Regions from separate parts of the Streptococcus equi subsp. zooepidemicus genome, predicted to be linked through region 1. Evidence: predicted binding sites of a transcription regulator. Region 1 holds the regulator's gene; each other region holds the start of a gene.
The links. Region 1 encodes CtsR, which represses protease genes until heat stress. Its sites were predicted from a motif close to TTGGTCAAAAAAGGTCAAANA; they were not measured.
Positions count from the first base shown of each region.

Region 2: I2432_RS03185 (ATP-dependent Clp protease ATP-binding subunit) is a predicted target of CtsR. The motif match lies at 5,537-5,557, and genes of this name have one in related genera.
Region 3: I2432_RS08310 (ATP-dependent Clp protease proteolytic subunit) is a predicted target of CtsR. The motif match lies at 6,547-6,567, and genes of this name have one in related genera.

Region 1 is NZ_CP065054.1:140,809-151,670, forward strand. Features, by position in the region: gene I2432_RS00825 (transketolase family protein) at 1-464, shown strand, start outside; gene I2432_RS00830 (M13 family metallopeptidase) at 1,015-2,910, shown strand; gene tsf (translation elongation factor Ts) at 3,111-4,151, opposite strand; gene rpsB (30S ribosomal protein S2) at 4,319-5,089, opposite strand; gene ahpF (alkyl hydroperoxide reductase subunit F) at 5,549-7,081, opposite strand; gene ahpC (alkyl hydroperoxide reductase subunit C) at 7,102-7,662, opposite strand; tRNA gene I2432_RS00855 (tRNA-Cys) at 8,011-8,081, shown strand; gene I2432_RS00860 (cold-shock protein) at 8,294-8,497, shown strand; gene I2432_RS00865 (CtsR family transcriptional regulator) at 8,669-9,130, shown strand; gene I2432_RS00870 (ATP-dependent Clp protease ATP-binding subunit) at 9,130-10,862, shown strand, end outside.
Region 2 is NZ_CP065054.1:652,028-662,889, forward strand. Features, by position in the region: gene ileS (isoleucine--tRNA ligase) at 1-1,626, shown strand, start outside; gene I2432_RS03175 (DUF1827 family protein) at 2,284-2,586, opposite strand; gene I2432_RS03180 (NUDIX hydrolase) at 2,648-3,094, opposite strand; gene I2432_RS03185 (ATP-dependent Clp protease ATP-binding subunit) at 3,242-5,497, opposite strand; gene I2432_RS03190 (DUF1797 family protein) at 5,780-6,010, shown strand; gene I2432_RS03195 (LPXTG cell wall anchor domain-containing protein) at 6,455-7,465, opposite strand; gene I2432_RS03200 (amino acid ABC transporter permease) at 7,812-8,495, shown strand; gene I2432_RS03205 (amino acid ABC transporter ATP-binding protein) at 8,497-9,234, shown strand; gene I2432_RS03210 (phospho-sugar mutase) at 9,694-10,862, shown strand, end outside.
Region 3 is NZ_CP065054.1:1,753,849-1,764,710, reverse strand. Features, by position in the region: gene I2432_RS08340 (FecCD family ABC transporter permease) at 1-483, opposite strand, end outside; gene I2432_RS08335 (iron-hydroxamate ABC transporter substrate-binding protein) at 493-1,431, opposite strand; gene I2432_RS08330 (ABC transporter ATP-binding protein) at 1,456-2,235, opposite strand; gene I2432_RS08325 (UDP-N-acetylmuramoyl-L-alanyl-D-glutamate--L-lysine ligase) at 2,497-3,942, opposite strand; gene I2432_RS08320 (putative polysaccharide biosynthesis protein) at 4,028-5,659, shown strand; gene upp (uracil phosphoribosyltransferase) at 5,809-6,438, shown strand; gene I2432_RS08310 (ATP-dependent Clp protease proteolytic subunit) at 6,670-7,260, shown strand; gene I2432_RS08305 (YlbF/YmcA family competence regulator) at 7,363-7,809, shown strand; gene I2432_RS08300 (YlbG family protein) at 7,810-8,094, shown strand; gene tmk (dTMP kinase) at 8,409-9,044, shown strand; gene I2432_RS08290 (DNA polymerase III subunit delta') at 9,058-9,933, shown strand; gene ricT (regulatory iron-sulfur-containing complex subunit RicT) at 9,930-10,730, shown strand; gene yabA (DNA replication initiation control protein YabA) at 10,723-10,862, shown strand, end outside.

The DNA of each region.
Region 1 (10,862 bases):
ATGGCTTAAAATACATTCGAACCATTCGCAAAAAGCCAGAAGCTATTTACCAAGGGACTGAGGATTTTTCTAAGGGTTATTGCCTATTGCGTCAAGGAAAGGACCTTGTGCTGGCTTGCTCAGGGATCATGGTCAAAAGCTGCTTGGAGGTGGCTGATAAAATGGCAGAGCAGGGCTACTCTATCGGTGTGATTGATGTTTTTAGACTAAAGCCACTAGCTGATGAGCTCAAAGACTTGCTGGCTGGGCATTTGATCTTGACCGTTGAAAATCATAATCGTATAGGTGGACTTGGCAGTGCTATCTGTGAGCTATTGGCCCAGGAAATCAATACGCCAGTCTATCGTATGGGGATAGATGAGCGCTTTGGTCAGGTCGGGCAATTGGAATACCTATTAGAGGAATACCAGCTAACATCAGCTGCCATCGAGCAGCAGGTCTTGAGGATTTTAGAGGTAGATTAGCTAAAAATAGCTATTCACTTTTATCAAATGTATTGCTCCCAAAAAACTGGACCTTACAGCTTAGGATTGAGCTCTGTATGAAATAGAGCTCAGTCCTTTTAATTATATGATTTTTAGTCTATTTCACTCCGCAGATGTGAAACAATGATTGGTAACTCTTGATTTCACCTTCTAATTTTAATGCCATAGAAAAATATCTCAAGCGTGAGGTTTTATCTTCAACTTTTTTGGTCAGGGCTGATAGGGCTTTTTGTTATTGCTGCTAAGCTTTTAGCAATTGTGAGGGCTGTTTTCATGAAGCTGGAGAAGAATCGTTTGATTTCTTAGTGATTGTTCAGTTTTTATGATCAATCTTACCTGATAAAAGAACCAAAGCAGCTAAGCGTTTACTATCTATGCCATGCGATACGAAGAATAAGCTTATTTTTTGAAGAGAAAGTTAATATAAAACGAGTATTTTGGTCGATTTTTTGGTAAAATGTAAGAGATTACATTATCAGGAATGAAATCAATCCTGACATAATGGTTTAACTAAAAAAAGGAGCTATTCATGACAACATATCAAGAAGATTTTTATCAAGCCGTCAATGGTCAATGGGCAGAAACAGCTGTTATCCCAGACGATAAGCCTCGTACAGGGGGCTTTTCAGACCTAGCAGATGAGATTGAGGACTTAATGCTGACCACAACAGATGCTTGGTTGGCTGGTGAGAATGTTCCTAACGATGCTATATTAGAAAACTTCGTCAAGTTTCACCGCTTGGTTGCAGATTATGACAAGCGTGATCAGGTGGGCGTAGCGCCAGCCTTGGACTTAATTGAAGAATACAAGGCCTTAGGATCTTTTGCCGAATTTGCTAGCAAGGTGGCTGATTATGAGCTAAATGGAAAACCAAATCAGTTTCCATTTAGTGTAGCACCAGACTTTATGAATGCTCAGTTAAATGTCCTTTGGGCAGAGGCACCAGGTCTTATCCTGCCAGACACCACTTACTATGCCAAAGACAATGACAAAGGCAAAGAGCTGCTTGCTATCTGGCGTGGCATGCAAGAGGAGCTATTGCCTAAATTTGGCTTTTCACATGAAGAGGTTAAGGACTTGCTGGATAAGGTTATCACGCTTGATAAACAGCTGGCAGATTATGTCCTTTCTCGTGAGGAATATTCAGAGTATGCCAAGCTTTACCACCCTTATGACTGGGCCGAGTTTACCAAGCTAGTGCCAGAATTGCCTTTAGATGATATATTTACTGTGATTTTAGGTGAAGTACCAGACAAGGTCGTTGTGCCAGAGGAGCGGTTCTGGACAGAATTTGCAGCTGACTATTATTCTGAGAAGAACTGGGAGCTGCTAAAAGCCTGGCTAGTGCTTACAGCAGCAGGTGCTTATCATACTTATTTGACTGATGAGATTCGTGTGCTATCAGGAGTTTACAGTCGTGCCTTGTCAGGAACTCCACAGGCTATGGATAAGAAAAAAGCAGCCTATTACTTAGCACAAGGACCATTTAATCAAGCTCTTGGGCTTTGGTATGCTGGTGAAAAATTTTCACCAGAGGCTAAGGCTGATGTTGAACACAAGGTAGCTAAGATGATTGAGGTTTATAAATCTCGTCTTGAAACTGCTGATTGGCTTGCACCAGCAACACGTGAGAAAGCCATTACAAAGCTAAATGTTATCACCCCACATATCGGTTATCCAGAAAAATTACCAGAAACCTATGCTAAAAAGGTCATCGATGATAAGCTTTCGCTTGTTGAGAATGCTCAGAATTTAGCCAAAATTTCAATTGCTCATTCATGGAGCAAGTGGAATAAGCCTGTGGATCGTAGTGAATGGCACATGCCTGCCAATATGGTTAATGCTTATTACGACCCACAGCAAAACCAAATTGTGTTCCCAGCAGCTATTCTGCAGGCGCCGTTTTATTCGTTGAGCCAAAGCTCATCAGCTAATTATGGTGGTATCGGTGCTGTTATTGCTCATGAAATTTCGCATGCCTTTGATACCAACGGTGCTTCCTTTGATGAGCATGGTAGCCTAAAGAATTGGTGGACAGACGAGGATTATGCCGCCTTCAAGGAGCGTACCGATAAAATTGTAGAGCAATTTGATGGTCTTGATTCTTACGGTGCTAAGGTCAATGGTAAATTAACAGTGTCTGAAAATGTTGCTGACCTAGGTGGTGTGGCTTGTGCCTTAGAGGCAGCTCAATCAGAGCCAGATTTTTCTGCCAGAGATTTCTTTATCAACTTTGCTACCATCTGGCGTATGAAGGCGCGTGAGGAATTCATGCAAATGATGGCAAGCATTGATGTTCACGCACCTGGTCAATGGCGTACTAATGTCACACTGACAAACTTTGATGAATTCCACCAAGAATTTGATATTAAAGAAGGAGATCCAATGTGGCGTGCCCCAGAGGATCGTGTGATTATTTGGTAATCATCGCTCAATAAAAAAAGACTAAGAGGATTTGTACGGTCTTCCTATCGTTAGAACGTGTAGTCTAGCTTGTGGAGGAAGGCATGCTTCTCTTAGTCTTTTTGTGTTGGATAAGCTTGAACAGCTCTTCTTTTAGGTGTAAAAAAAAGATTGAAGATAGCTCTTAAAAGCTGTCCTCAATCTTATATTTTATGATTAGACTAGTTATTAAGCGCAGCTGCCATTGTAGCTGCAACCTCTGATTCAAAGTCGTTAGCCTTTTTCTCAATACCTTCACCGACTTCAAAGCGAGCAAAAGCAATAGCCTTAGCATTGACTGAGTCAAGGTATGCTTCAACCGTTTTGCTGTCGTCCATGATATAAACTTGAGCAAGAAGAGTATAGGCTTGGTCAACCTTAGTGTTATCAAGCATGAAGCGATCCATCTTACCTGGGATAATTTTGTCCCAGATCTTTTCAGGCTTACCTTCAGCAGCAAGCTCAGCCTTGATGTCTTCTTCAGCTTGCGCAATCACGTCAGCTGATAATTGAGCCTTTGAACCATATTTCAAGAATGGAAGTGCTGGCTTGTTAACCATTGCACGTGATTCATTGTCCAGCTCAATAGCGTGGTTCAATTGTGCCAACTCGTCCTTGATAAATTGTGGGTCAAGCTCAGTGTATGATAAAACAGTTGGTTTCATAGCTGCGACGTGCATTGATACTTGCTTGGCAAGTGCTTCGTCTCCACCTTCAACAACAGAGATAACACCAATACGACCACCATTGTGTTGGTAAGCACCAAAGTGTTGGTCATCAGTTTTTTCAACTAGGGCAAAGCGGCGGAATGAAATTTTCTCACCGATTGTAGCTGTTGCATTGACATAAGCGTCAGCAAGTGTTTCACCAGAAGGCATGATAAGAGCAAGTGCTTCGTCGTTATTAGCAGGCTTACCTTCTGCGATAGCCTTTGCAGTTGCGTTTACCAATTCAACGAATTGAGCGTTTTTGGCAACGAAGTCAGTTTCAGCATTGACCTCAACAACAGCAGCAACGTTACCATTAACATAAACACCTGTCAAGCCTTCAGCAGCAACGCGGTCAGCTTTTTTAGCTGCTTTTGCCATACCCTTTTCACGAAGAAGCTCAATAGCCTTTTCCATGTCGCCATCTGTTTCAACAAGTGCTTTTTTAGCGTCCATAACGCCGGCACCAGATTTTTCACGCAATTCTTTTACAAGCTTAGCTGTAATTTCTACCATTTTTATTTCCTCCAAAATTAGAATCGGTCCTCTTAAAGCTCGCTTTAGCAGAGCCTTTGACCTGCTGGGTTTTCTTACTTAAAAAATAACGAGACAGAGCGGAATGCTTTGCCCCGTTAGACCATGTTATGAATAGCAAGAAGCTATCCTAGTTCAATAAGCCTGACTTAAGCTTCGTTTGAACCTTCAACAACCTCAACGATTTCTTCGATTGACTCTGCTTGAGTATCAGCTTCAAATGCAACCTCTGCGTCTTCACCTTGACGGCCTTCGATAACAGCATCAGCCAATTTAGCAGTGATTAATTTGACAGCGCGGATAGCGTCGTCGTTAGCTGGAATGATCACATCAATGTCATCTGGGTCAGCATTTGTATCAACCATTGCCACAACTGGAATACCAAGCTTCTTAGCTTCTTTAACAGCGATTTGTTCTTTGTGTGGGTCAACAACGTACATTACATCTGGGATACGAGGCATATCCTCAATACCACCCAAGAATTTTTCAAGACGAGCACGTTGCTTGTTAAGAAGTGCAACCTCTTTCTTAGGAAGAACTTCAAAGGTTCCTTCTTCTTCCATGCGTTTGATTTCTTTCAAACGAGCGATACGCTTTTGGATAGTTCCCCAGTTTGTAAGTGTTCCACCCAACCAACGATGGTTAATGAAGTATTGACCTGCACGGGTTGCTTCGTCAGCAACTGCTTCAGCAGCTTGCTTTTTAGTACCAACAAACAAGATAACAGCATCGTTTGCTGCTGCGTCACGAACAAACTCGTAAGCTTGATCAGCTAATTTAACAGTTTGTTGTAGGTCGATAACGTGGATACCGTTACGCTCTGTGAAGATGTATTTAGCCATCTTAGGGTTCCAGCGACGAGTTTGGTGACCAAAGTGAACACCAGCCTCAAGAAGTTGTTTCATTGAAATTACTGCCATGAGTAGTTTCTCCTTTATAGAAATGTTTTTTCCTCTCTTAGACGTCGGCTTGCAACTCCACCTGACGGCAACAGAATCACAATCGATCTAAGATGAGTATTTGTTGTCTGCACAACTACAACAGTATACCAAAAAAAGCTAGTCATAGCAAGCCTAAATACACTAAAACCCACGTCGTACGCATGAGGAAAATGCATGCCATTATTTTCTAACCATATGCATGTTTTCAATGCATTTTTGATATGTTGACGTTTTGACACGATCCATTTTTCAAGCGCAACTTAGTTTTACTATCAATCTTTCTGAAAAAGAACACATGAATCATGAAAAGATATCAGAGAACATAAGTTTCTTCAAGCATTTGGCGTACCCCAAATGCTTGATCTATCAGCCTTGCTGTTTATTAGGCCTCTAAAAAGCAAAAACCAGGGTAAACAGTTACCTTGGTTTTTTGCTAACTTACTGACGAATCAGGTAATCAAATGCTCCAATAGCAGCAGTAGCACCTGACCCCATAGAAATAATAATTTGTTTGTAGGCTGAATCTGTACAGTCGCCTGCGGCAAAGATACCTGGAATATTGGTTGAACCATATTTATCAACAATAATCTCGCCACGATCGGTTAAGCTGATACCGCTGTCTTTGAGCCAAGCTGTATTTGGCACCAAGCCAATCTGTACAAAGACTCCTTCAAGGTCAAGATGCTTTTCTTGATTGCTGTCACGCTCGATATAGTTAAGCCCTGTGACATGATCGTCCCCAACAATATCCTTTGTAGCAACATTTTTTAGAATAGTCATATTGTCTGTTTTAGCAGCGCGATCCTGTAGCACCTTGTCGGCCTTAAGCTCAGGTAAGAACTCAAGAACATAGACATGCTTAGCTAAGCCAGCTAAATCAAGTGCAGCCTCAAGTCCAGAGTTACCACCACCAATAACAGCAACGTTTTTACCTTCAAAGAGAGGGCCGTCGCAGTGTGGGCAGTAGGTTACCCCTTTATTTTTAAAGTCATCTTCGCCAGGGACATTGATACTGCGCCATTTTGCACCAAGCGCTAGAATAGCTGTTTTAGCCTTCAAGACAGCGCCATTAGCAAGAGTAACCTCAACAAGGTCTTTTTTCTCAATCGAAGTAGCCAACTGGGCTTTGATGATGTCAACATCATAGGATTTAGTATGCTCCTCAACCTGGGCCATAAGCTTTGGTCCTTCTGTATAGAGGGTCCCTATCATGTTTTCAATACCTACAGTTTCCATGACTTGACCACCAAAGGTTTCAGCCAAAAGACCTGTATTTAAGCCTTTACGAGCAGCATAGATGGCAGCACTATTTCCTGCAGGTCCTCCACCAATGACAAGGACGTCATAAACTCCTTTATCAGCAAAGGCCTCCTTAGATAGAGGTCCTGCGATTTGCTCAAGTAGCTGCTCAATAGTGGCGCGACCAGAGGTGAATTCTTCTCCATTCAAAAAGACAGTTGGCACAGACATGATTCCCTTTGCCTTGACTTCCTCTTGGAACATGCCGCCCTCGACCATAGTATGTGAAATGTTCTTGTTAAGAACAGCCATAATGTTCAAGGCTTGGACCACATCTGGGCAATTATGACACGTTAAGCTAACATAGGTTTCAAAGCTTAAAGGACGGTCAATAGCCCTGATGCGGTCAATAATATCCTGCTCAATCTTTGGTGCACGTCCTGAAACCTGTAGTAGAGCGAGGATAAAGGAGGCAAACTCGTGACCTAGAGGCAGTCCAGCAAAGATCACTCCGCTGTCTTGACCTTTTTGGGTAATCTTAAAGCTTGGTTGACGTGTTAAGGTAGTCTCCTCAATAGTGATGCGGTCTGACATGGCAGCAATTTCTTCAATGAAATCCTTGACCTTTTGTGAGCTATCGTCACTACCAAGATAAGCTTGTAGGACTAAGTCAGATTCCAAAAGATTAAGGTATTGGGCAAGCTGCTCTTTAATATCAGGACTTAATGCCATAGCTTTTCTCCTTTGCCTGCTTAAATTTTGCCGACAAGGTCAAGGCTAGGTGTTAGTGTTTCAGCCCCTTCTTTCCATTTGGCTGGGCATACTTCACCTGGGTGCTTACGAACGTATTGAGCGGCACGAATCTTATCAATCAAGCTGCTTGCATCGCGACCGATACCATCAGCGTTGATTTCCATCATTTGGATCACACCATCTGGGTCAATAATGAAGGTGCCACGTTGAGCAAGTCCGTCCTCACCAAGAACATCAAAGGCTTGTGAGATAGCATGTGATGGGTCACCAATCATTGGGTAAGTGATTGTTCCAACAACATCTGAATCATCGTGCCATGCCTTATGAACAAAGTGTGTATCAGTAGATACAGAATAAACCTCAACACCTAAAGATTTTAGTGTTTCATATTGCTCTTGAAGGTCACCTAGCTCGGTTGGGCAAACAAAAGAAAAGTCTGCTGGGTAGAAGCAAACAACTGCCCACTTCCCTTTAAGGTCCTCATTAGTTACAGTGATAAATTTTCCATTGTGAAAAGCTTGGGCTGAAAATTCAGCAATTTCCTTTCCTACTAAAGACATGTCATGTCCTCCTTTTTTACATTTGATACCTGTATTATAAGCTAAGAAATCCTATCTGTCTACTTGTAAACCCCTAGATTTATCAAGGTTTTTGATGTTCTTTTCTAATAATTTCGTATGTGAATTTAGTCACAATGTTTAAAACCATTCTAAATAATAGAAAACTCTGATGATACCAAAGATTCTTAAAAATAAGTTTTTCAAATAATTTTAATATTATTAAAATTGAGCTTTCTGATTTAAACTCTAAAAAATAGTATTAACCGAAAAAAGGAGGAGCTCGTTGAAAAATAGCTGCTATTTTATCTTGACGAATGCTGTCAACTAGGGTAAAATAGTTCTTGTTATGGCGGTATAGCCAAGTGGTAAGGCACGGCTCTGCAAAAGCTTGATCGTCGGTTCAAATCCGTCTACCGCCTTAGATTGTTAAAGCAAGGTCAGCATGACTTTGCTTTTTTACATTTTAGTAGGTGGAGTAGAAAAGCTGTCATTGTGAGGGGTATGTGTTGACAGTGGCTGCCATTCGTGTTACACTGAGCGAGTAAATTAGTTTTTGAATTAGTAGTTGTGTTTTGGCATCTTTATTTCTCTCTATGTTTACAAATGCGTTATAGAAAGGAAGTGGATGACTATGGCACAAGGTACAGTCAAGTGGTTTAATGCTGAAAAGGGCTTTGGCTTTATTTCAACTGAAAATGGTCAAGATGTCTTTGCACATTTTTCAGCGATCCAGTCTGACGGCTTTAGATCGTTAGACGAGGGACAAAGGGTGACGTTTGATGTTGAAGACGGACAGCGCGGTCCTCAGGCAGTAAATATCACTAAATTGTCTTAATCTAGTGAGCAGATAGTAGGGGATGGGTGTTGTCAATGACGCCTGTCTTTTTACATTCTAGTGATTTCCATTTGCTTTTAGTGACTGCTATTTGATATAATGTTAGTCAGTTTTAGTCAAAAATAAAGGCTTAAAGCAGCAAATGAATCGTTTTAGCAAAGGAGTGACGGCATGCCAACAAAAAATACTTCCGATAGTATCGAAGAATATATCAAAGAATTGTTAGCCCAATCAGGAATCGCAGAGATTAAGCGCTCCATGCTGGCGGATTCCTTTCAGGTAGTACCAAGCCAGATTAATTATGTGATCAAGACTCGCTTTACAGAAAGCAGAGGCTATGAGGTAGAGAGTAAGCGTGGTGGGGGTGGCTACATTCGTATTGCTAAGGTTCATTTTTCAGATAAGCACCACCTGATCGGTACGTTGATCGCTTCTATTGATGATCGTTTAAGCGAGCAGGCCTTTACAGATTCGATTCAGCTGCTTTTTGATGAGCAGTTATTAACAGAACGCGAAGGAAACATTATTTTAGCTATAGCGTCTAATGATGTTTTGGGACATCAAGCACCAGAAATTCGTGCTCGTATGCTTTATCGTCTATTGCAACGAATTGATAGAAAGGGAAGCAATTAGTGATGACTTATTCATTAAAGATGCAAGACATTTTTAATCAGGCTCAATTTCAGGCAGAGCGCTTTGATAGTCCCTACCTTGAGACCTGGCACATTTTATTAGCTATGGTAGCCGTTGATCATTCTTTAGCAGCCATGGTTTTAAGCGAATTTGAACGAAAGATCAGAGCTGAAGAGTATGAGGCAGCTGCCATTTTAGCTATGGGAAAAAGTCCCAAGGAGGTGACTTCTGTCCAATTCAAGCCGCAATCCAAGGCCTTATCAGAAATACTAGCATTTGCGCATGCTATCTGTCAGGTTACCAATGAGCATGAGGTTGGCTCAGAGCATGTGCTTTTTGCTATTTTGCTCAATCCGGACATTATGGCTAGTCGTCTGTTAGAATTGGCAGGCTATAGGCTTAAGGATTCTGGCAAGGGAGAGCCTAGGTTTGCGGATTTGCGTAAGGCAATTGAGCTAAATGCCGGCTATAGTAAGGAAACCATTAAGGCGATTCATGAGTTGCGTAAGCCTAAAAAGAGTAAATCAGTAGGCACCTTTTCTGAAATGATCAAGCCACAGAGTACAGCTGGTGAGCTATCAGACTTTACTAGAGACCTGACAGAGATGGCAAGACAGGGCTTGTTAGAGCCAGTTATCGGACGAGAAAAAGAAGTGTTACGTATGGTTCAGGTGCTCTGTCGTAAGACTAAAAATAATCCTGTTCTTGTTGGTGATGCTGGTGTTGGAAAAACTGCTCTAGCTTATGGCTTGGCACAGCGTATTGCAAACGGCGTGATTCCTTATGAATTACAGGACATGCGTGTCTTGGAGCTTGACATGATGAGTGTGGTTGCAGGTACCCGTTTTCGTGGGGATTTTGAAGAGCGCATGAATCAACTCATTGACGATATTGAAGCAGATGGCAAAATCATCTTGTTTGTCGATGAGCTACATACCATTATGGGATCAGGAAGTGGTATTGACAGCACTCTTGATGCAGCTAATATTCTAAAGCCAGCCCTTTCTCGCGGTACCCTGCATATGGTTGGTGCTACAACTCAAGAGGAATATCAAAAGCATATTGAAAAGGACGCAGCCCTTTCTCGTCGCTTTGCCAAAATATTGATTGAGGAGCCTAGTGTTGAGGACGCTTATCAGATTTTGCTTGGCTTGAAGCCTTCCTATGAACAGTACCATAATGTAACAATCTCTGATACAGCTGTCCATACTGCTGTGAAGCTGGCTCGGCGCTATTTGACAAGTAAGCAGCTTCCAGACTCAGCGATTGATCTGCTTGATGAAGCCAGTGCGATGGTGCAAAGTATGGTTAAAAAGACGCAGCCTGACTTTATAACACCGCTTGATCAAGCCCTGCTTGATGGTGATATGAGCAAGGTGTCAGCCCTTTTAGCCAAAGAGGATAAGCAACCAAAGCTAAAACCAACAGCAGTCACTGAAGATGATATGTTACACACCTTAAGCAAGCTATCAGGTATTCCCCTAGAAAAACTAACTCAGGCGGATAGTAAAAAATACCTGAATCTGGAAAAGAAATTGCATAAGCGTGTTGTTGGTCAGGAAATGGCTGTTTCTGCTATTGCACGAGCCATTCGTCGTAACCAGTCAGGCATTCGCACAGGCAGGCGTCCGATTGGCTCCTTTATGTTTCTTGGTCCAACTGGTGTCGGAAAAACAGAGCTAGCAAAGGCCTTGGCCGAATTACTCTTTGATGATGAGTCAGCCCTTATTCG
Region 2 (10,862 bases), 510 kb from region 1:
CACTCCTATCCATTTGATTGGCGCACGAAAAAACCAATTATTTGGCGGGCTGTTCCTCAGTGGTTTGCTTCTGTGTCTGACTTCCGTCAAGAGATTCTAGATGAGATTGACAAAACAACATTCCACCCGACATGGGGAAAGACACGACTCTACAATATGATTCGTGATCGTGGCGATTGGGTGATCTCTCGTCAGCGTGCTTGGGGTGTTCCACTGCCTATTTTCTATGCAGAGGACGGCACAGCCATTATGACTAAGGAGGTAACTGATCACGTCGCAGATCTGTTCCAAGAGCATGGGTCCATTATTTGGTGGCAAAAAGAGGCTAAGGAGCTTTTACCTGAAGGCTTCACACACCCAGGCTCTCCAAATGGGGTATTTACCAAAGAGACAGATATCATGGACGTCTGGTTTGATTCAGGGTCTTCTTGGAATGGTGTGATGAATGCTCGTGATCATCTTGCTTATCCAGCTGACCTCTACCTTGAGGGCTCCGATCAATATCGTGGCTGGTTCAACTCATCACTGATTACCTCAGTTGCGGTTAATGGTCATGCACCGTATAAGGCTATCCTATCACAGGGCTTTGTCCTTGATGGTAAGGGTGAAAAAATGTCTAAATCTAAAGGAAATATCATTTCACCTAATGATGTTGCTAAGCAATATGGTGCTGATATTCTCCGTCTCTGGGTAGCTTCTGTTGATACAGATAATGATGTGCGTGTGTCAATGGATATCCTAGGACAGGTCTCTGAAACCTATCGTAAAATCCGTAACACGCTTCGCTTCTTGCTTGCTAATACATCAGACTTCAATCCACATACAGATAAGGTGGCTTATGCTGAGCTTGCTACTGTTGATAAGTACATGACCATCAAGTTTAACAAGCTAGTAGGAGCTATCAACGCTGCCTATGAGCGTTATGACTTCATGACGATTTACAAGGCTGTGGTTAACTTTGTAACGGTTGACTTATCTGCTTTCTACCTTGATTTTGCCAAGGATGTGGTTTACATTGAGGCTGCTAACAGCCTGGCACGTCGTCGTATGCAGACTGTCTTTTATGATATTTTGGTTAATATCACTAAGCTATTGACTCCGATCCTTCCGCATACGGCAGAGGAAATCTGGTCATATTTAGAGCATGAGCCAGAAGACTTTGTACAGCTATCAGAGCTGCCACAGGCTCAGACTTTTGATAATCAAGATACTATTCTAGAGGAATGGGAAGCCTTTATGACGCTTCGGGCACAGGCGCAAAAGGCTTTGGAGGAAGCGCGTCATGACAAGATTATTGGTAAGTCCTTAGAAGCTCATCTGACAATTTATGCAAGTCCAGAGGTTAAGACACTGTTGACAGCTCTAGATAGCGATATTGCACTGCTATTGATTGTCTCTCAGCTAACCATTAGTGAGGAGCCAGCTCCTGAGAATGCTGTCAGCTTTGATGATGTTGCCTTTACGGTAGCTCGTGCGCAAGGAGAGGTTTGTGAGCGGTCACGTCGTATTGATCCAACAACCAGAATGCGGTCTTATAATGCCTTTGTTTGTGATCATAGTGCCAAAATTATTGAAGAAAACTTCCCAGAAGCAGTAGCAGAAGGCTTTGACTCAGCTGCTAATTAAGCAGTCAGAATTAATAGTAATCATAAGTTTTTATTGGGAGTCTGGATGATGTTTATCCAGGCTCTTTTAATATTGTCTCGTCAAGCACCTGATTGTCAGCTTTATCAAAAAAGAAAGCATAGATAAGCATGAGACAGGCTGGTGTGATAAGCTTTCCTGAAATCTGGGCTCAGTTAGTCGCCACGACAGCCGCATGAAAGATGTTTAGCAAGAAAAGAAGGCTTTGCTGTATTTCATGTTCCGCTATTTCAAGCATATGTCTTATTTTGTATAGGAAAAAGGTTGAAAGGATCTGCTTTACTCTATATTATTATTCGGAAATAACTGTTTCGTGCATTTGGCATGGCTTACCTGCTGACCTTTGTTGACAGGTGCCCTTTAGCCCTATCTAATGTCTAGAGCAGTCTTATGAATCCAGCTTCAAAAAAGAAGCAAAGATAGCCTCACATTAGTTCTATAATGTGAGGCTATCTTTGCTTGTGGTTGTTTGGTTTGAAGCGTTAGCTATGCTGTCAAGAGATAAAAAAGCCCAGACCGCTCTCGTGTGGTCTAGACCTCAGGCTCCGAAAAAGGCTGCTTTTATGGGCTTGTACAGACAGCAAGAGCAGCCAGCTTTGACATATGATATGACAGCTAAGGCTTGATCGCAACAGAAGGCTATACAGAGGTTTGGAAGGAAATTTCAATCAAGTTATTGGTGTGCAGGGTTTTGGAGTGACCTGGAATTACAATTGATTGATCAATTTTACGCTTTAAGAAAAACTCACGAATCACCTCAAGCTCGTCCTCTTTGATAGCACGATATTTATTTGAAATGAGCAGCTCATAATGCTTAGGTGCTTGGGTAAAGATGACGTCAGTATTGCCAGCTGAGTACACCTCAACGAGGTGAGCATCTGTATTTTGCAGCTGATTTCTGACAAGCTCGGGGTGACTGCTGGTGGTATTAATAAGTCTCATAAATCTTCTCCTGACTATTTTTACTTTTATTATAGCACTATTTTTAAATTGATTAAGGATTTTAATGATGCTTTTTCTGCCATTCCTCGACGCCCCACCTGTGGCTGCCACGCTTTAAGACTGTTATGGCGTCCGCAATAGGAAACCAAGCCAGATGGTTAAAGTCTTCCAAGGGCTTTGAAATTGCTTGAAAGGAAGTGACCTCATAGAGGTAGGCAGGATTATAGTAGTAGGTATCGCGGTGACGAGAATAGAAGTATTCGTCTGCTTGACCATAATAATAACCAATATCAGCAGCAAATCCCAGCTCCTCAACTAGCTCACGCTCCAGTGCCTGTAGCTGGCTTTCACCAGCCTCTATTTCTCCTCCTGGCAAAAACCAAGCACCATTTGGAGCCTGCACTAGGATAATCTCTGTTTTAGCCGAGTTAGGAATCACTGCATAGACACCGTAACGTGCGGTGTAATGCTGGTCATCTATCTTATCACCAAATATTGGAACGGTCATATCGCTTCTCCTTTGTTTTATTATACTAAATTTTTGGTCATTATTCTCATAAAACTGTAGATTTATCAAAAATGTTTCATAAAAAAATGCTCGTCAAAAAGAGAGAAAATGCTGTCTGCTTTTCTCTCTGCTTTTTGGTATGCCCTGTTAGTCCGCCTGCTTCGCCTGAGATTTGACTACAGGCTTGATTATAATGTGTCCATTAGAGGTCAAGACAGCTCGCAGGTCTTTTTCTGCTGGGTGCTCAAGGTAGAAGTCAGTAATAGCGTCCTCAATGTAATCCTGAATGGTGCGGCGCAGTGGTCGTGCTCCCATCTTGGGATCATAGCCTAGCTCGACGAGCTTTTCCTTGACCTTTTCGGTCACATCAAGGTGAATGCTATTGTGAGCAAGGCGCTGATTAACGTCATCAAGCATTAAGTGAACGATACGTAGCAGATTGTCCTTGCTTAGCGGCTGAAACTCAATAATCCCGTCAAAGCGGTTCATAAATTCGGGACTAAAGAAATGACTAAGCTCACCTAGGACAGAGTTTGTCCGTCCTTCTCTAGCAGCACCAAAGCCGACTGAGGCTTCTGTTTTGCCAGTGCCAGCATTTGATGTCATGATGATAATAGTGTCCTTAAAGCTAACGGTACGTCCCTGTCCGTCGGTTAATCGACCGTCATCTAGGACCTGTAAAAACATGTGCATGACATCAGGGTGAGCCTTTTCGATCTCATCTAACAAAATGAGCGAGTAAGGGTTGCGGCGCACCTGCTCTGTTAACTGACCCGCCTCCTCATAGCCGACGTAGCCAGGAGGGGCACCGACAAGCTTAGCCACAGCATGCTTTTCCATGTATTCAGACATGTCAAAGCGAATCATGTTATCAGCAGAGCCAAAAAGCTCAATGGCTAATTGCTTGGAAAGCTCTGTTTTACCGACACCAGTTGGGCCAACAAAGAGGAAGGAGCCGATAGGACGATTTGGGGTTCCCAGTCCAACACGATTACGACGGATAGCCTTTGCAATTTTATCAACAGCATCGTCTTGACCGATAACATGCTTTTTGAGATCGGCGGCCAGATTGACTAGCTGTGATTGTTCTTTTTCCTTTAAATCACCAACTGGAATATTGGTTTTTTGTTCAACGATTGCTTCGATGGTCTTGTCAGTGATGATCGGGATATCTTGCTCATCTAGCTTTTGAGCCTGCATTTCTTTATATTTGGCGATTTGATCGCGGAAATAGGCTGCTCGCTCATAATCCTCATCACGTGTGGCTTGGGTCTTGAGGTTTTCAGCCTCAATCAAACGCTTATCAATGTCTTTGGGGTCAACAAAGTTAAGGGTTAGGTTCATCTTTGAGCCGGCTTCATCTAGCAGGTCAATGGCCTTATCAGGCAAGAAGCGGTCTTGAATATAGCGGTTGGAGAGGTTAGCAGCTGCTTCGATAGCTGACTGGCTATATTTGACATGATGATAGTCCTCATATTTGGGTTGGATTCCTTTTAGGATAGTGATTGTTTCTTCAACCGAAGGCTCATCCACCTTAACCGGCTGCATGCGTCGCTCAAGGGCTGCGTCCTTTTCGATGATGCGGTATTCATTGAGAGTGGTCGCTCCCACTAATTGAAGCTCACCACGAGCAAGTGCTGGCTTTAAAATATTTCCTGCGTCCATGCTGCCGTCACCAACTGCACCAGCTCCCACAATTTCATGGATTTCATCAATAAATAGAATCACGTCATGGCGCTTGCGGATTTCTTCCATGAGCTTTTGCATGCGCTCTTCAAATTGGCCACGAATACCTGTCCCCTGAACGAGGCTAACCACATCAAGGCGAATCACCTGCTTACTCTGTAGCTTTTGTGGCACATCACCATCAACGATTTTTTGAGCAAGGCCTTCAACGACAGCAGTCTTACCAACTCCAGGCTCACCGATTAGGACAGGGTTATTTTTGGTACGACGGTTGAGAATTTCGATGACGCGGATAATCTCATCATCTCGTCCGATGACCGGGTCAATATCACCACGCTTAGCCATTTCAGTGATATTAATGCCGAATTCCTCCAGAAGCCCCTTGCTAGCCTCCTGTGTTGGCTGTGTTTGATTGGGGCGATAGCCACCGTTGTGACCTCCGCCATGCTGGCCTCCTGATTGGGTAGGTGGTGTATTGGGGAGCTGACCAAAGGCTCTAAAGTTGTTGAGGTCACCAAAAAAGTCATCAAAGAAAGGGTTTTGAGAAGGCTGCTGCGCCTTTTGGTTGCCATTATAGCCTCCTAAGATAGGATTTTTAGGGTCTGTTTTCATGATTTGGTAGCAATTTTGACAGAGGTCAATCTGCCTTTGCTTTCCGTTAATGCTTGTATAAAGATGAATGGTTGATTCATTTAAATTACAGTTTTGACAAAGCATATCATACCTCCAAGGGGTTATCTAAAAAGTCAAGGTCATTTAGTCAAAAATGGTCAAACTTTATAGTCATATTATAGCACCTTAGGCTTGGAAATCAAGTAAAAAGCTTCATTATTAGCACTATCCAGTATAGAGTGATAAGATTTAGCCACTCTGCTATGAATGAGCGCCAGAAAAACTTGTTTAAGAGGATAAAATAAAGAGAAAAAGGCTACTTTTCTTGTTTGTTTTCGGTGATTTATGTTAAAATATAAAGGGACAATAAAGAATAGGAGAAACGAAATGGAATCACATTTAGTGAGAATCATCAACCGTCTGGAGCTGATGGTGACAGATGGCGGTAATTTAAAGAGAAATTTTGAGCGAGATGGTGTCGTTGTTGCAGAGGTTGCATTTGTCAACGATCCTGAAAATGGTCCAGTCTTTATTTTACGTGATATTGAAGCGCGTGAGTCATACTCATTTGACAGCATTGACTTGATTGCGATGGAAATTTACGATTTGTTATATTAAGCTATTGATGATGACATGGGCTTGCTGGGAGGCAGGTCCAACAGAGGACAAGCTGGTGATTTTACTAGTTTGTTTTTATTATCCCCTAAAGCCCTCTTTCTCCTATACCTTGTCTAGCTGTAGGGCTTGTGGGTGAGCAGTGCTGCCAAAGGCCCTGTGGCTTGGTTCTTTTTCAGGGCTTGTGATAATCCTGCTGACAGCAAAGGCTCTTAGCTGAGTGATTTAAGGTCAGCCGATCATTTCTGTGCTGCTCTAATGCAGCTTTTTTAACAATTTGGATAGCTTTTGAGAGCCCTTAGAAAAGCCATTGCTAAGGGCTTTGTTATGCCTATCTGTTGGTGTCTAAAAGAGCAGTGATACGATAAAGAGAGGTCAGAAAAGACCTCTCTGATGTTTGTGATTAGCTGTTAGCTATTGCCATAGGGGAAAGACACAATAGCTAGCTTAGCTTTTCTTTTTCTTTAGGCTTAGGACGCCTGCGCTAGCGATGACGCTAAGGGCTGCAAGGGTGAAGAATGGGTGATTTGTCTCCCCTGTAGCTGGTAGCGTGCTCTTTTGAGCTGCTGGTGCTGACTTAGGCGCTGGTGCCTTAGGCTGAGTTGATTTTTCTGGAGCCTTTGGTGTAGGAGCCTTTTCAGGCGCTTTTGGAGCTGATGGCTTGGTATCCTTTCCTTGCTCACCCTTTGGCTGTTGCTCGCCTTTTTCGCCACGTTGGCCTTGTTCACCTTTTTCGCCGCGTTCGCCTTGTTGACCTTTTTCGCCGCGTTCGCCTTGTTGACCTTTTTCGCCACGTTGGCCTTGCTCGCCTTTTTCGCCACGTTGGCCTTGCTCGCCTTTTTCGCCACGTTGGCCTTGCTCGCCTTTTTCGCCGCGTTGGCCTTGCTCACCTTTTTCACCGCGTTGGCCTTGCTCACCTTTTTCGCCGCGTTCGCCTCTGTCACCCTTAGGGCCGGCTGGTCCTTGTTCACCTTTAGGACCGGCTTCTCCGGTTTCGCCTTTATCTCCACGTGGTCCCATAGGCCCAGCAGGCCCTTGTTCGCCTTTAGGACCGGCTTCTCCGGTTTCACCTTTATCTCCACGCGGTCCTTGAGGTCCAGTAGGACCTTGCTTGCCCGGGTCTCCTTGAGGTCCAGCTTCTCCTTTAGGGCCAATAGGTCCCGCGGGTCCGGCAGGACCGGTCTCTCCTCTAGGTCCGGCAGGCCCCATAGGTCCAGGTTGTTCTGCTTTTTCTTCTAATTCTTTTAGGTAACCCTTTAGAAAGTCTCTCAATTCATGAAGATATTTTCTTACTTCATTATCTCCCAGTGTTTTGCTACTAATTCTATGAGTTGGGTCTGGATAGTCCTTTAATTCTTTATGTTCAGCTCGGGCATTTCCAGCTGTTCCTAGGCTGGCCATTGTTGCTAGAGCAATGGCTGCTGAGCAGACGCTGTACTTGCGTATTGGTTTTCTCATCGTTCTCTCCTTTGATGATAGTATCATTACTTTTTCAAAATTCTTTCCCAAAGAAGAGTTTAGCATGGCAGCTGATGATGAGAAATAGCTAGGCGTCAGTTTGTCTCCGTAGTTTCGTTTTTTTTTTTTTTTTTAATTCAATGCCGAATCTTCTGATTTTATCATAGGGTTATTTTTTAAAAGGCGAGGAGTTGTTTTGCTAAGCTAGTCTAGCAGTCCACAAGTCAGCTTATTTTTCCTTGTTTGTTTTTGGGAATATTTTTCGATAAAAAGATATTGTATCAATATTCATTTGATGGTATAATTATATCTATTGCAATGATCTTATGAATGTTAGGAGATGGGAATGGATTTTACATTTTTACCCAAATACTGGGCTTATTTCAATTATGGCGTGCTTGTAACCATAATGATTTCAGCCTGTGTTGTCTTTTTTGGCACAATTATAGGCCTTTTGGTGACTCTGATAAAACGCAGTCATATCAAGCCTTTATCCTGGCTGGTCAGTCTTTATGTCTGGATCTTTCGTGGAACACCGATGGTGGTACAGATCATGATTGCCTTTGCTTGGCTACATTTTAACCATCTACCGATTATAGGTTTTGGTGTGTTGGATTTGGATTTTTCAAGGCTGCTTCCTGGTATTATTATTATTTCCTTAAATAGCGGAGCTTATATTTCTGAAATCGTCAGAGCTGGGATTGAGGCGGTGCCAAAGGGGCAGCTAGAGGCCGCTTATTCGCTTGGTATCCGTCCTAAGCATGCTATGCGCTATGTGATTTTGCCTCAGGCCTTTAAGAATATTTTGCCGGCCTTGGGCAATGAATTGATCACAATCATCAAGGATAGTGCCTTGCTTCAGACTATTGGGGTGATGGAGCTGTGGAATGGGGCTCAGTCGGTTGTGACGGCGACCTATCTGCCTATTACACCCTTGCTGTTTGCGGCCTTTTATTACTTGATGATAACAACAATATTGTCGCAATTATTAGGCTGCTTGGAGCGCAAGCTAGCACAGGGAGGGAGATAAGATGACTGAGACAGTGATTTCGATTCGTCAGTTGCATAAGAGCTTTGGCAAGCATGAGGTGCTAAAAGGAATAGACCTGACGATTAATCAGGGTGAGGTTGTGGTGATTATTGGGCCATCTGGCTCAGGAAAGTCCACGCTATTGCGCACGATGAATTTGCTTGAGGTGCCAACAAAGGGACACATCAGCTTTGAGGGCGTCGATATTACGGATAAGGCAAATGATATTTTCAAGATGCGTGAGAAGATGGGCATGGTTTTTCAGCAGTTTAATCTGTTTCCCAATATGACAGTGCTGGAAAACATCACCCTGTCACCCATCAAAACAAAAGGAATGTCAAGGGCTGGCGCGGAGCAGAGAGCTTATGAGCTGCTTGAGCGAGTTGGGCTGAGAGATAAGGCTGCTGCCTATCCGGCAAGCTTATCCGGTGGTCAGCAGCAGCGCATTGCGATTGCGCGCGGCTTGGCAATGGATCCCGATGTGCTGCTCTTTGATGAGCCGACCTCAGCGCTTGACCCCGAAATGGTGGGTGAGGTTTTGGCTGTTATGCAGGATTTGGCAAAATCAGGCATGACGATGGTCATTGTGACGCATGAAATGGGCTTTGCCAAAGAGGTGGCAGATCGTGTGATTTTTATGGACGGTGGCCTTGTGATTGAAGAAGGCAGCCCTGATCAGGTCTTTGAAGCCCCTAGGGAGGAGCGAACCAAGGACTTTTTGAGTAAGGTATTGTCATAGCTAGGGCAGCTAAGGGGAAGCATGTCACCTCAAGGGCTGGCTATTAGTCAGTTAACTCTTGCTGTGGCCTGTTTGCTTTGGCCGTTTTTTCTGTAAAAGGATTAGAAAGTTTGGCTAGTGCTGTAGCCATATCTGGCTTTGCAGGTCTGGATCTACTCGCTGAGCGCTGAGGGCTTATCCCTAGTGATTGAAGGTGTGGTCTCTTTATTTGTCAGCACTGTTGTGGCAGGCTGTCACAAGGGCTTTGCTTGTTGTGCTGAGTAAGGGGGTTCATTTGCGTGTGTGTTAACATTGCTTAATTGCGGAATTAGGTTGACTTTTGTGTTATTGTTTGTTACTATTCAGGTAAGTCTATCATTAGAAAGCGCTTTGCTTTTTGGTGATGGCAATCATTATCATATGATCAAATCTTAAGTAAATGTTGATGTCAACATGGTGGTCTAAAAGTAGGAGGATAATATGGACTACAAAGCTGTTTATCAGGAGTGGCTGCACAATGATTTTTTCAATGAAGAAATCAAGGCAGATTTAGAGGCGATTAAGCATGATGAGGCTGAGATTCAAGATCGTTTTTATAAGGTGCTTGAGTTTGGGACAGCAGGGCTTCGAGGCAAGCTGGGTGCTGGAACCAACCGCATGAATATTTATATGGTTGGTAAGGCTGCTCAGGCTTTAGCTAATACCATTATTGATCATGGACCAGAAGCAGTCTCACGCGGGATTGCCATCAGCTATGATGTGCGCTACAAGTCTAAAGAGTTCGCAGAATTGACCTGCTCTATCATGGCAGCTAATGGGATTAAGTCTTATATCTACAAGGGTATTCGTCCGACACCAATGTGCTCTTATGCGATTCGTGCCTTGAATTGTATCTCTGGTGTTATGATTACTGCTAGTCACAATCCTCAGGCCTATAATGGCTACAAGGCTTATTGGGAAGAGGGGTCACAGATCCTAGATGACATCGCTAATCAGATAGCAGCTCATATGGACGCTATTGAGCGTTTTGAGGACGTTAAGCAAATACCATTTGAGGAGGCATTGGCAAGTGGTTTGACCAGCTATATTGATGACAGCATAGAGGAAGCCTATAAAAAAGAGGTTCTAGGCTTGACCATCAATGATACTGATATTGATAAATCAGTGCGTGTGGTTTATACGCCTTTGAATGGTGTTGGTAATTTACCTGTTCGTGAGGTATTGAAGAGACGAGGCTTTGATCATGTCTTTGTGGTGCCGGAGCAGGAAATGCCAGACCCAGATTTCACAACAGTTGGTTATCCAAATCCAGAGGTGCCAAAGGCCTTTGCTTATTCAGAAAGACTAGGGCAAGAAGTAGGAGCAGATATTCTGATTGCGACTGATCCGGACTGTGATCGTGTGGCACTAGAGGTTCGAGCTGCTGACGGTAGTTATGTCTTTCTTAATGGTAATAAGATTGGTGCTTTGTTGTCCTACTATATCTTTTCACAGCGCCATGCTAGGCATAACCTTCCTGACAATCCTGTCCTTGTCAAATCCATTGTGACAGGGGATTTGTCAAAGGCTATTGCCACTAAATATGGCATTGAAACGGTTGAGACCCTTACAGGCTTTAAAAACATCTGTGGCAAGGCTAATGATTATGA
Region 3 (10,862 bases), 540 kb from region 1:
AATAAGCCTCATTTGAGTGTAGCCCTTACCAGCTTGATAGGCTAGGCTGAGGATTAATAGGGTCGCTAAGAGTGACCCTAGCAAGGAAAGTAATATAATTGTCGAATAATGAAGATGAGGGGAAAAAGCATAGCCGATGACTAATGCCAGCCCAGCTCCAGAGTTGATTCCCAGTAAGCCAGGTTCGGCAATGGGATTTCTGGTAATGCCTTGCATGATAGCTCCTGAAACAGCAAGTGCAGCACCAACTAGAGCCGCTAAAATCAAGCGGGGCAGGCGAATGTCCAAAATAATGCTGGCCTTTTGACCATGGTCCTGCTTTCCAAGTAGAATATGATAGAGCTCCTGATGTGATAGTGACACAGCCCCAAACCTCAGACTGCAGTAAATGGCAAGCACTAGAGTTAAGCTGATAAAGGTTAAGATCAGCCAAGGAGGAGCTGCTTTAGCTCGTTTAGGCTTAGTATGATGTTGAGCTGTCATCTTAAGTTTTTATTGACTTGTACCAGTTGAGAGGATAGCCTTTTTTAGAACCTCAAGTTGGTGCTCCAGTGACAGTGGGTCTGTGAAGTAAAAGACATTAGCGTTGACCTTGATGACATGATTGTTGGTCACAGCAGGGATCTGCTGCCAAAGGTCGCTCTCATATAAGGCTGAGCCGGTTTGGTCGTCCTCAGCAGCAACAACTACATAATCACCAATATAATCTGGTAGAACCTCCTGTGATAAGGACAGATAGCCCTGCTTAAATACCTCTTTTTTCACCTTTTCGGGAGCATCATAATGGAAGGCCTGATGAATAATTTCACCACCTCTTCCCCAGTCCTTACCAAAAAGGTAAATTTCCTTTTCATAGAGCCCCATGATTGTAAAGGTAGCAGCTGATCCGGTGACTTGTTTTACTTCTTTTTCATAGTCACTTGTTTTTTGTTTCCAGTCGGCCAACCATTGGTCAGTTTCCTTTTCCTTGTTAAAAATACGGCCAAAATCAGAAAACACCTGCAAATAATCACGCTTGCGGTATTCAATGGAGATTAGTGGTGCGATTTTTGCTAGCTGGTCAATGTTTTCTTCTGTTGAGCCAACAACAATGAGATCAGGCTCTAGTGCTGTAATAGCCTCTAGGTCAGTAGCTGCCACCTGCTTGGCTTGGGTAATGCTTTTTGTTAAAACAGGGTTCTTTTTGTCGTAGGAGGTGACACCGACCAGATGAAGGTCTAATTTTGCCAAGTAACCAGTATATGTAGCTGCTAAGCTAACCACGCGCTTTGGCTTGACAGGAATGTCACCATAATAGGTCACCCCAGCAATTTTTGGCTTGTGGGATAGGCTTGCTTTGCTGGTGCTTTCTTGTTGCTTGCTTTGACTTGAGCAGGCGACTAATGTAAAAGCTGTCACAAAAACAGTTAAAATAAGCAGTAGTTTTTTCATGTATTCTATTCTCCTAGAATAAATTTATATCAGCTGATAGGTCAGCAATGTAGGGCAATTATAGAGAGGATCAGTGACGAGCTGAGCCTTTACTTGAAAAATCTCTTGAATCATCTCTGGCGTCATCACCTGGTTGACCTCTCCAGAATATTTGATATGTCCATTTTTCATGGCGATCAGATGATCCGAGTAGCGTGCTGAAAGATTTAAATCATGAAGGACCATCACGATTGTTTTTCCAGAGACCTGATTGAGCTCCTTTAGTAATTCTAAAATATCGAGCTGATGATTCATGTCTAAGTAGGTTGTCGGCTCATCTAGAAAAATAATATCAGTATCCTGTGCTAAGGCCATAGCAATCCAGGCCCTTTGACGTTGGCCGCCTGACAGGGCATCAACAGTCTGATGAGCATAGGGTGTCATGCTTGTGACCTCCATTGCCCAGCAAATCTTATCCTTATCAGCTTGACTAAGCCGTCCTAGGTAGGATTGGTGGGGATAGCGCCCATAAGAAACCAGCTCATAGACAGTAGCTGCGGTAGCTTCTTGTAGCTGAGGTAAGAGTGCTAGTGTCTTAGCAAGGTCCTTGGTTGCTAGCCTAGCAATGGCTTGTCCATCTAAGAGAACCTGCCCTGCTTTGAGTGGTAATAGCCGCGCTAGAGCCTTTAAAAGGGTTGACTTCCCACAGCCATTAGCGCCGATGATGGTCGTTACTTTTCCTTCGGGAATAGTGACAGATAAGTCGCTGATGATAAGCGATTGATCATAGCCAGCTGAAATCGTCTCAGCACTGATTGTTGACATGGTTATTCTCCTTTCTAATAGTCAAGCAAGGCCAGCTAGCGCAATCCTAAAGGTTTGATAGCCTATGGAATGCTAGTTGCTCTTTTGGTCTGACTATACATAGTATGCTTTCTCTTAAAAGCTATCCCATTATAGCATAGAAAAAAGGCCTAAAAAAGCCTTTCAGAATCTAATTACTGAGCTGACACTAAAAAAAGGAGCCAGCTTAGAATCATTATTAGTAGTCTTAAGAATCATTACTGTTTAGCCTGTTAGGACACCTTATAGGTAGCTCTTTGCAATCGCTAAATCACCTGCATAGGCTGCCTTTTGTCCCTTGACAATCTGATAAGCATCAGCTCCCTTACCAGCAATAATGAGTGCGTCCTCTTTGCTCTGACAGCGCTCCATACCAGTCTTGATTGCTTCTTTACGGTCAATGATAATATCAACCTCGCGGTGAATATAGCTAGCAATCTCCTCTGAAATCAACTGTGGGTCCTCAAAATTAGGATCATCAGCAGTCAGAATAATACGAACATTGGGGTGCTGGTTAATGACCTGTCCAAAATCAGCCCGACGACTCTCGCCTTTATTACCCGGTGCTCCTAGAATCAAGTAAATCTGGCCCTTCTGGTGCTCTTCAACGACAGATAGGAGCTTTTCAAGGCTATCACCGTTATGTGCATAATCAACAAACACCTTGGCCTGATTGGTCATGGTTAAGACCTCCATGCGACCAGGCACCCTTGTCTTAGCAATTCCTAATCGAATATCCTCTAGGCTTGCTCCTAATCGAAGACAGGCCAGTCCAGCAGCCATAGCATTTTCTTGGTTGAAGCTGCCAATCAATTGAATCGCATAGTCTCCAGCTAGCTTGCCAGCTGCTTGAAATGAAAAGGCCTGACGCTGCAGCAGCCTGTTACAAGCCCCCTTGCCATAAAAATCATGAGGCTTATCGGCCACCTGCTCTGCTAGGATATGAAAGTGCTCCATACCGCTATTGATGACAACAGCTCGGCTATTTTCCATTAAAAGCCGCTTATGGTAAAAATAATCCTCAAAGCTTGGGTGTTCGATTGGTCCGATATGATCAGGGCTAATATTGAGAAAGACACCGACATCAAAGGTTAAGCCGTAGACACGCCCGACCAAGTAAGCTTGACTAGAGACCTCCATCACCAAATGCGTCATGCCATTAGCCACACACTGAGCCATCATTACAAATAAATCAAGACTTTCAGGTGTGGTTAACTGCGATTTAAAAAAGTGTTGACCATCTAAAGTTGTGTTCATTGTAGAGAGCAGGGCAGGCTTATGAGATTCCTTTAGCATATGATAGGCAAAGTAGGCAGCAGTTGTCTTGCCCTTTGTTCCGGTGAAGGCTAACAGCTTGAGCTTATTTTGTGGGTAATCATAAAAGGCCATCGCAGCTAGGCTCATAGCGTGCTTAATATTGTTAACAAGAATAACAGGGATCCCTACCTGATAGTCAATCTCTGAAACATAGAGTCTTAGTCCCTTGGCAATGGCCTGTCTCAAAAAGTCAGCCTTAAAAGCTGATCCCTTAGCAAAAAAGAGCGTCTGCTCATCTGCTTGTCTGCTGTCGTAGCTAAGGCTGTCAAACTGTAGACCGCTATAGTTAAAGTGGTAGCCGTCTTGATCAAGAACCTCTCGGAAATTATGGTCCTTTTTTAAAATGGTTAATAAGTGCTCAATTGTTATCATAGCCTTATTTTATCCTTAATGTTCTTGTTTTACAAGTCACAAGCAAAAGTTTATAATAAAGCTATAAAAACTAGGAAGAACGGATATGTCGACAGAAAAAAAACAATTGACACAAGAACAGCTGATGGTTCAGGGAGCAGCCTGGTCCACCGCAGGTAATTTTATTAGCCGACTTTTAGGCGTTCTATATATTATTCCATGGTACATATGGATGGGGCAGTATGCGATACAGGCAAATGCGCTCTTTAATATGGGATACAATGTGTATGCCTATTTTTTGTTGATTTCGACAACAGGGCTAAATGTTGCCATTGCTAAGCAGGTCGCTAAGTACAACTCGATGGGGCAGCAAGAGCATAGCTATCAGCTCATTCGAAGCACTCTAAAGGTTATGCTGGTATTAGGCTTGATTTTCTCAGTGCTGATGTATCTGGGATCTCCACTCTTTGCTCGCTTGTCCGGTGGTGATGAGACCCTTGTCCCGATTATGCATAGCTTATCATTAGCTGTTTTTGTTTTTCCAGTGATGAGCGTGATTAGGGGGATTTTTCAGGGCTATAAGGAGATTAAGCCCTATGCTCTTAGCCAAATTGCTGAGCAGCTGGTTCGTGTGATCTGGATGCTTCTAACAACCTTTTTCATCATGAAAATGGGGTCTAAGGACTATATTGCAGCTGTTACGCAGTCCACCTTTGCTGCTTTTATTGGAATGATAGCCAGTATGGCGGTGCTCTTTTATTATTTCTGGACGCAGGGCCTTTTAAAGGCTATTTTTACCAAGACAGAGCATGCGATTCCTATTGACATCAAGGGTCTGCTTATTGAAACGCTAAAGGAGTCGATTCCCTTTATCATCACAGGAAGTGCAATTCAGGCCTTTCAGCTCATCGACCAGTGGACCTTTGTCAATACAATGACCCTCTTTACCAATTATGCTCGTTCTCAGCTCTGGGTGCTGTTTGGTTATTTTAATGCCAACCCTGCTAAAATCACCATGGTCCTCATTGCAGTAGCCGCTTCAATCGGTAGTGTTGGTATTGCCTTATTGACAGAAAATTACGTTAAAAAGGACATGCGAGCAGCAGCGCGCCTGATCATTAACAACATTGAAATGCTGCTGATGTTTTTATTGCCTGCTCTGACAGGAGCTATTATACTGGCAAGGCCTCTTTATACGGTTTTTTACGGTAGTAGCGAGGAAGAGGCTGTTAGGCTGTTTGTTGCTGTGCTTTGCCTTACCCTATTGATGGCCTTGTATACGCTTTTTTCTCCGATGCTGCAGGCCCTGTTTGAAAACCGTAAGGCCATCTATTATTTTGCTTATGGTGTTTTTGTCAAGCTGGTTTTGCAGGTTCCTTTGATCTATCTATTTCATGCTTATGGTCCTTTGTTAGCTACGACTCTTGGCTTGCTAGTGCCTATCTATCTCATGTACCGTCGTCTGCATCAGGTCACACGATTTAACCGTAAGCTGCTGCATAAGCGTATATTACTAACGGTGATTGAGACAGCACTGATGGGACTGATTGTGCTACTAGCTAGCTGGCTTTTGGGCTATTTGTTTAAGCCGACAGGCAGATTGACTAGCCTGCTTTACTTAGTGATTATTGGTGGCTTGGGAATGGGTGTTTACGCCTACATGACGCTATTGACGCGTCAGCTGGACAAATTAATTGGCAGCAGAGCAGCTAGGTATCGCCAAAAATTGGGGCTTTGATACCCAAGCTCAAGACAGCTGACGCAGGCTGCTAGCTGACCAGATTCTTGCTTTTATCATTTCAACCGGGTCTGAAAAAAGTAAGCAAGGTTTTCAATTTTTTGGTATAATAGCAAAAGTGTAAAAAATAAAGAAGGAAGTACGTCATCATGGGAAAATGTCAGGTTATTTCGCATCCACTTATTCAGCATAAGCTATCAATCCTGCGTCGTCAGGATACCTCAACCAAGGATTTTAGAGAGCTGGTCAATGAAATTGCAATGCTTATGGGCTACGAGGTGTCTCGTGACTTGCCATTAGAGGATGTTGAGATTCAAACACCGGTTGCCAAGACGGTTCAAAAGCAGTTAGCAGGTAAAAAATTAGCAATTGTTCCGATTCTTAGAGCTGGTATTGGTATGGTGGATGGCTTTCTTAGCCTTGTGCCAGCTGCCAAGGTTGGTCACATCGGTATGTATCGTAACGAGGAGACCTTGGAGCCGGTTGAATATTTGGTGAAGCTGCCAGAGGATATTGATCAGCGCCAAATTTTTGTTGTTGATCCAATGCTTGCTACTGGCGGCTCTGCAATTCTTGCAGTGGATTCACTGAAAAAGCGTGGGGCTGCTAATATTAAGTTTGTGTGTCTGGTAGCAGCACCAGAAGGGGTTAAAAAGCTTCAGGAGGCTCACCCAGATGTTGACATTTATACAGCAGCCCTTGATGAAAGATTAAATGATCATGGCTACATTGTTCCTGGTCTTGGAGATGCTGGCGATCGCTTATTTGGTACCAAGTAAAAGGCTACAGGCTTTGGTTGTGCTAGGCTCTGCTTGCTAGAGGCTAGCCTGCTAAAGCTAATAAGACTTTCTAGTTTAGGCTGGAAGGTTTTTTAAAAGCAAGTTTATCATTTGACCTTTTTTGACCAAGAGATTATAATAAGGTCAATCATTATAAAAAGATGTGTTTGACTGATTGTCACTGCATGAGGCTGAGTGGCGTTAGACAGTCACGATAGATTGGAGATTTTTATGATTCCTGTAGTTATTGAACAAACCAGTCGTGGAGAGCGTTCTTATGACATTTATTCACGTCTGTTAAAGGACCGTATTATCATGCTGACTGGTCCAGTAGAGGATAATATGGCAAACTCTGTTATTGCGCAGCTCTTGTTTTTAGATGCCCAAGACAACACAAAAGACATTTACCTCTATGTGAATACCCCAGGAGGCTCTGTATCAGCTGGTCTAGCTATTGTGGATACGATGAACTTTATTAAGGCAGATGTGCAAACCATTGTTATGGGTATGGCTGCCTCTATGGGAACCGTTATTGCTTCATCAGGTGCAAAGGGCAAGCGCTTTATGCTTCCAAATGCAGAGTACATGATTCACCAGCCTATGGGAGGCACAGGTGGTGGTACACAGCAGACAGATATGGCCATTGCGGCTGAGCATTTATTAAAGACACGTCACCGCTTGGAAAAGATTTTGGCACAAAATGCCGGTAAAACGATCAAACAAATCCATAAGGACGCTGAGCGTGATTACTGGATGAGCGCAGAAGAGACCCTAGCCTATGGCTTTATTGATGAAATTATGGAAAATAATGAGCTAGCTTAGAGAGTCTAGTAAATAGCTTAAAAGCTTCTGAAGCTAACGCTTCAGGGGCTTTTTGCATGCTAAAGAGAGCTATCCCTCTTAAAATTATGGTATAATTAATCTATGCTAATCATAAATGAAGAATTGTTTGCCATTGAAAGGGCTATCTTGCAGCTGGTTCAGGATATTAGGACAAGCAGCCAGTATCAGACCTATGCCTTAGCTAAAAAGGCTTTTGAGGCAGATTTGGCCCTACAGACCGAGCTAGCCTTATTTGAAGAGCTTAAGCGGGATTATGAGCTTAAGCAGGGCCTGCTTGAGTCTTGTCCAGATGCTAGGGCTTTGCGTTGCCAGTTACTTCATCAAAAGCGCCAGCTTGATCTGCACCCATTGGTTGCTGAGCTGCGCTTGGCACAGGTTGATTTGCAGGAGGTTTTGGCGACGATTTCGACAGCTATTGCAGAGGCAGTGTCTGAGGATATTCTTGTCGACACAGGGCTTCCCTTGGCGACAAATAGACCTCGACATGAGCTTGGACCGTATCAAAATATTAAAGAAAAGAGTACCTAAATGTTTCAAAAACAGCAGAGAATTGGGCTGGTTATCTACTTGTATTACAATCGAGACGCTAGAAAATTGATGAAATATGGTGACCTGTACTACCATTCCAAGCGTTCTCGATACCTTATTATTTACATCAATAAAGAGGACATGGAAGAAAAGCTAAAGGACATTAGTCGACTAAAATTTGTCAAAGAGGTGAAGGCATCAGCCTTTGATGACATTGATTGCGATTTTGTTGGGAATTTACATCGTGAGCCTCTAGAGATTCAAGCCCAGCCTGATCAGGACTAAGTAGGCCTGCTCCTGTCTTGCATAGCATGTCGTAGCTCATCAATCGCCTAAAGCATGATTGATCAGCCTTGCTGGCTTGCTTAGATAAAGAAAATAAGGGCTGAGACGCCTGTCATTTGTCAAATCGTGGCATAGGCTTTGAGGTCTGAGACACAGCCTCAGATTGCCTGCTTTGAGAGGTGGCTTTTTATCCCTATCGTCTAAAAGGCAGCACAAAAAGGTTTTTTTCTGATCTGGCACTGCTCAATGAATTGGCAGTGCTTTTTCAGGCAAATTTTGGTAAAATAGAGGTAACGATAAACAAAGGAAATAAGATGACTAGAGGAAGATTAATAACGTTTGAAGGTCCAGACGGAGCGGGAAAAACAACGGTGCTGGAAAGACTGGTGCCACTCTTACAGGCAGCTCTGGGACAAACCATTGTAACAACGAGAGAGCCTGGAGGTGTTGCGATTGCTGAGAAGATTCGTCAGCTGATCTTAGATGTCAGTCACACGACCATGGACGATAAAACAGAGTTGCTGCTCTATATTGCAGCAAGAAGGCAGCATTTGGTTGAAAAGATCGTGCCAGCTCTTGAGGCAGGACACCTGGTTTTAGTGGATCGTTTTATTGATAGCTCAGTTGCTTATCAGGGTGCCGGAAGAGGGCTGGATAAACAAGCCATTCAATGGCTCAATCATTTTGCAACAGATGGTGTTGACCCTGATTTGACCCTGTATTTTGATGTACCCTCAGAGCTTGGATTGGCAAGGATTGCACAAAATACTGAGCGAGAGGTCAATCGTCTTGATCTTGAGCAGTTAGACCTGCACCAGCGTGTTCGTAAGGGCTATCTGGAGCTAGCTTTGGAAAATCCCCAGCGTATTGTCAAGATTGATGCATCACAGGACTTAGAAAGCGTTGTGGCAGCGGCTTTAGCTGCCATTATCACACACAGTCAAGCATAGCAGGAGGTTAGGAATGGATTTGGCTCAAAAGGCTCCTAGGGTCTATCAGGCCTTTCAAGAGATTTTGCAAAAAAAACGTCTAAATCATGCCTACCTCTTTTCAGGTGATTTTGCCAATTTTGACATGGCTCTTTTTTTAGCCAAGACTCTTTTTTGCGAACAAAAAAGAGGCAACGCTCCTTGTCATCACTGTCGTGCTTGTCAGCTGATTGAGCACAATGACTTTTCAGATGTTACCATCTTAGAGCCTGTTGGTCAGCTTATCAAGACTGATACCGTCAAAGAAATGATGACAAATTTTTCGCAGACCGGCTATGAGGGCAGGCGGCAGGTTTTTATCATTAAGGATTGTGATAAGATGCATGTCAATGCAGCTAACAGCATTTTAAAATATATAGAAGAGCCACAAGGGGATTGCTATATGTTTTTACTAACGAATGATGACAATCAGGTCCTACCAACGATCAAGAGCCGTACACAGGTTTTTCACTTTCCAAAAGATGAGCACTACCTCTCTGAGCTGGCCCAAAAAAAGGGGCTTTTGAAACATCAAGCAGACCTCTTAGCCAGATTAGCAGCCAATGCCCAGCAGCTTACCGCTTTTTCTGAAAACACCAGGATGTTGGAGCTGATGGCGCAGGCTGAGCGTTTTGTTTCCATCTGGTTTCAGGATAAGGAACAGGCTTATCTGGAACTTAATCGCTTGGTTCAGCTAGCAGAGGAAAAAGAGGAGCAGGACATGGCACTAACTCTTTTAACCTTAATCTTGGCGAAGGATTACAGTCGACAAAATGCTTTTACCTATCTGGAGGCTGTTTATCAGGCTAGACTCATGTGGCAAAGCAATGTCAGCTTTCAAAATACGTTAGAATATATGGTGATTTCATGATAAGTACGATTGGAATTAAATATTGTGACACCTGCTCTGTCAGGTATGTTCAAACCGATCAGGCCTTTCCTGTGCAAACCAAGCTTGTCATATCTGATGGCAAGGGCAGTCGATTGGCAATGGTCAATTCTCCGATAAAAAGCTTTTGTAAGGACGACCTGCCAAAGGATATGCCCTCTGTTTTGAGACCTGCCAATGACATGGACTACAAGGCTTACCAGCAAAACCTTCAGCTAGCAGTCCAGTCAAAGCAAAAAGTAGCAGAGATGATTGACAGAAATGGCTTAGACATGACCTTGGTTGACATTGTTTTCTCCCTTGAGAGACGTTATGTTTTGATTACCTTTACCGCTCAGGAGCGTGTTGATTTTCGCCAGCTCCTCAAGGATTTTGCTGCCTATTTTAAGACAAGGATTGAGCTGCGTCAGATTAATAGTCGTGAGGAGGCAAGGGTTTATGGAGGGCTGGGTCCCTGTGGTCGCCCACTATGCTGTTCAAGCTTTTTAGGAGAGTTTCCTCCAGTCTCAATCAAAATGCTAAAACATCAAGGGCTGTCCTTGCATTCGGCAAAGTCTCTGGGCTGCTGCGGTCGCTTGCTGTGCTGCCTACAATATGAGGACGATTTTTATCAAGAAAGTAAGAAAAAATTTCCTGATTATGGTACTATAGTAAGAACAGCGCAGGGACCAGGTGAGGTTGCAGGAATTGATCTTTTTACAGATACCATTCAGGTTCGCTTTAAGGACCAGCTGGCCTTGGTAACCTATGCTTTAGAGGAGGTTAAAGTTAGTGAATAAAAAAGAACTGTTTGACGCTTTTGATGGCTTTTCACAAAACCTGATGGTGACTTTAGCTGAAATTGAAGCAATGAAAAAGCAGGTCCAAGGACTCGTAGAGGAAAATACTATCCTTAGGCTTGAAAACACCAA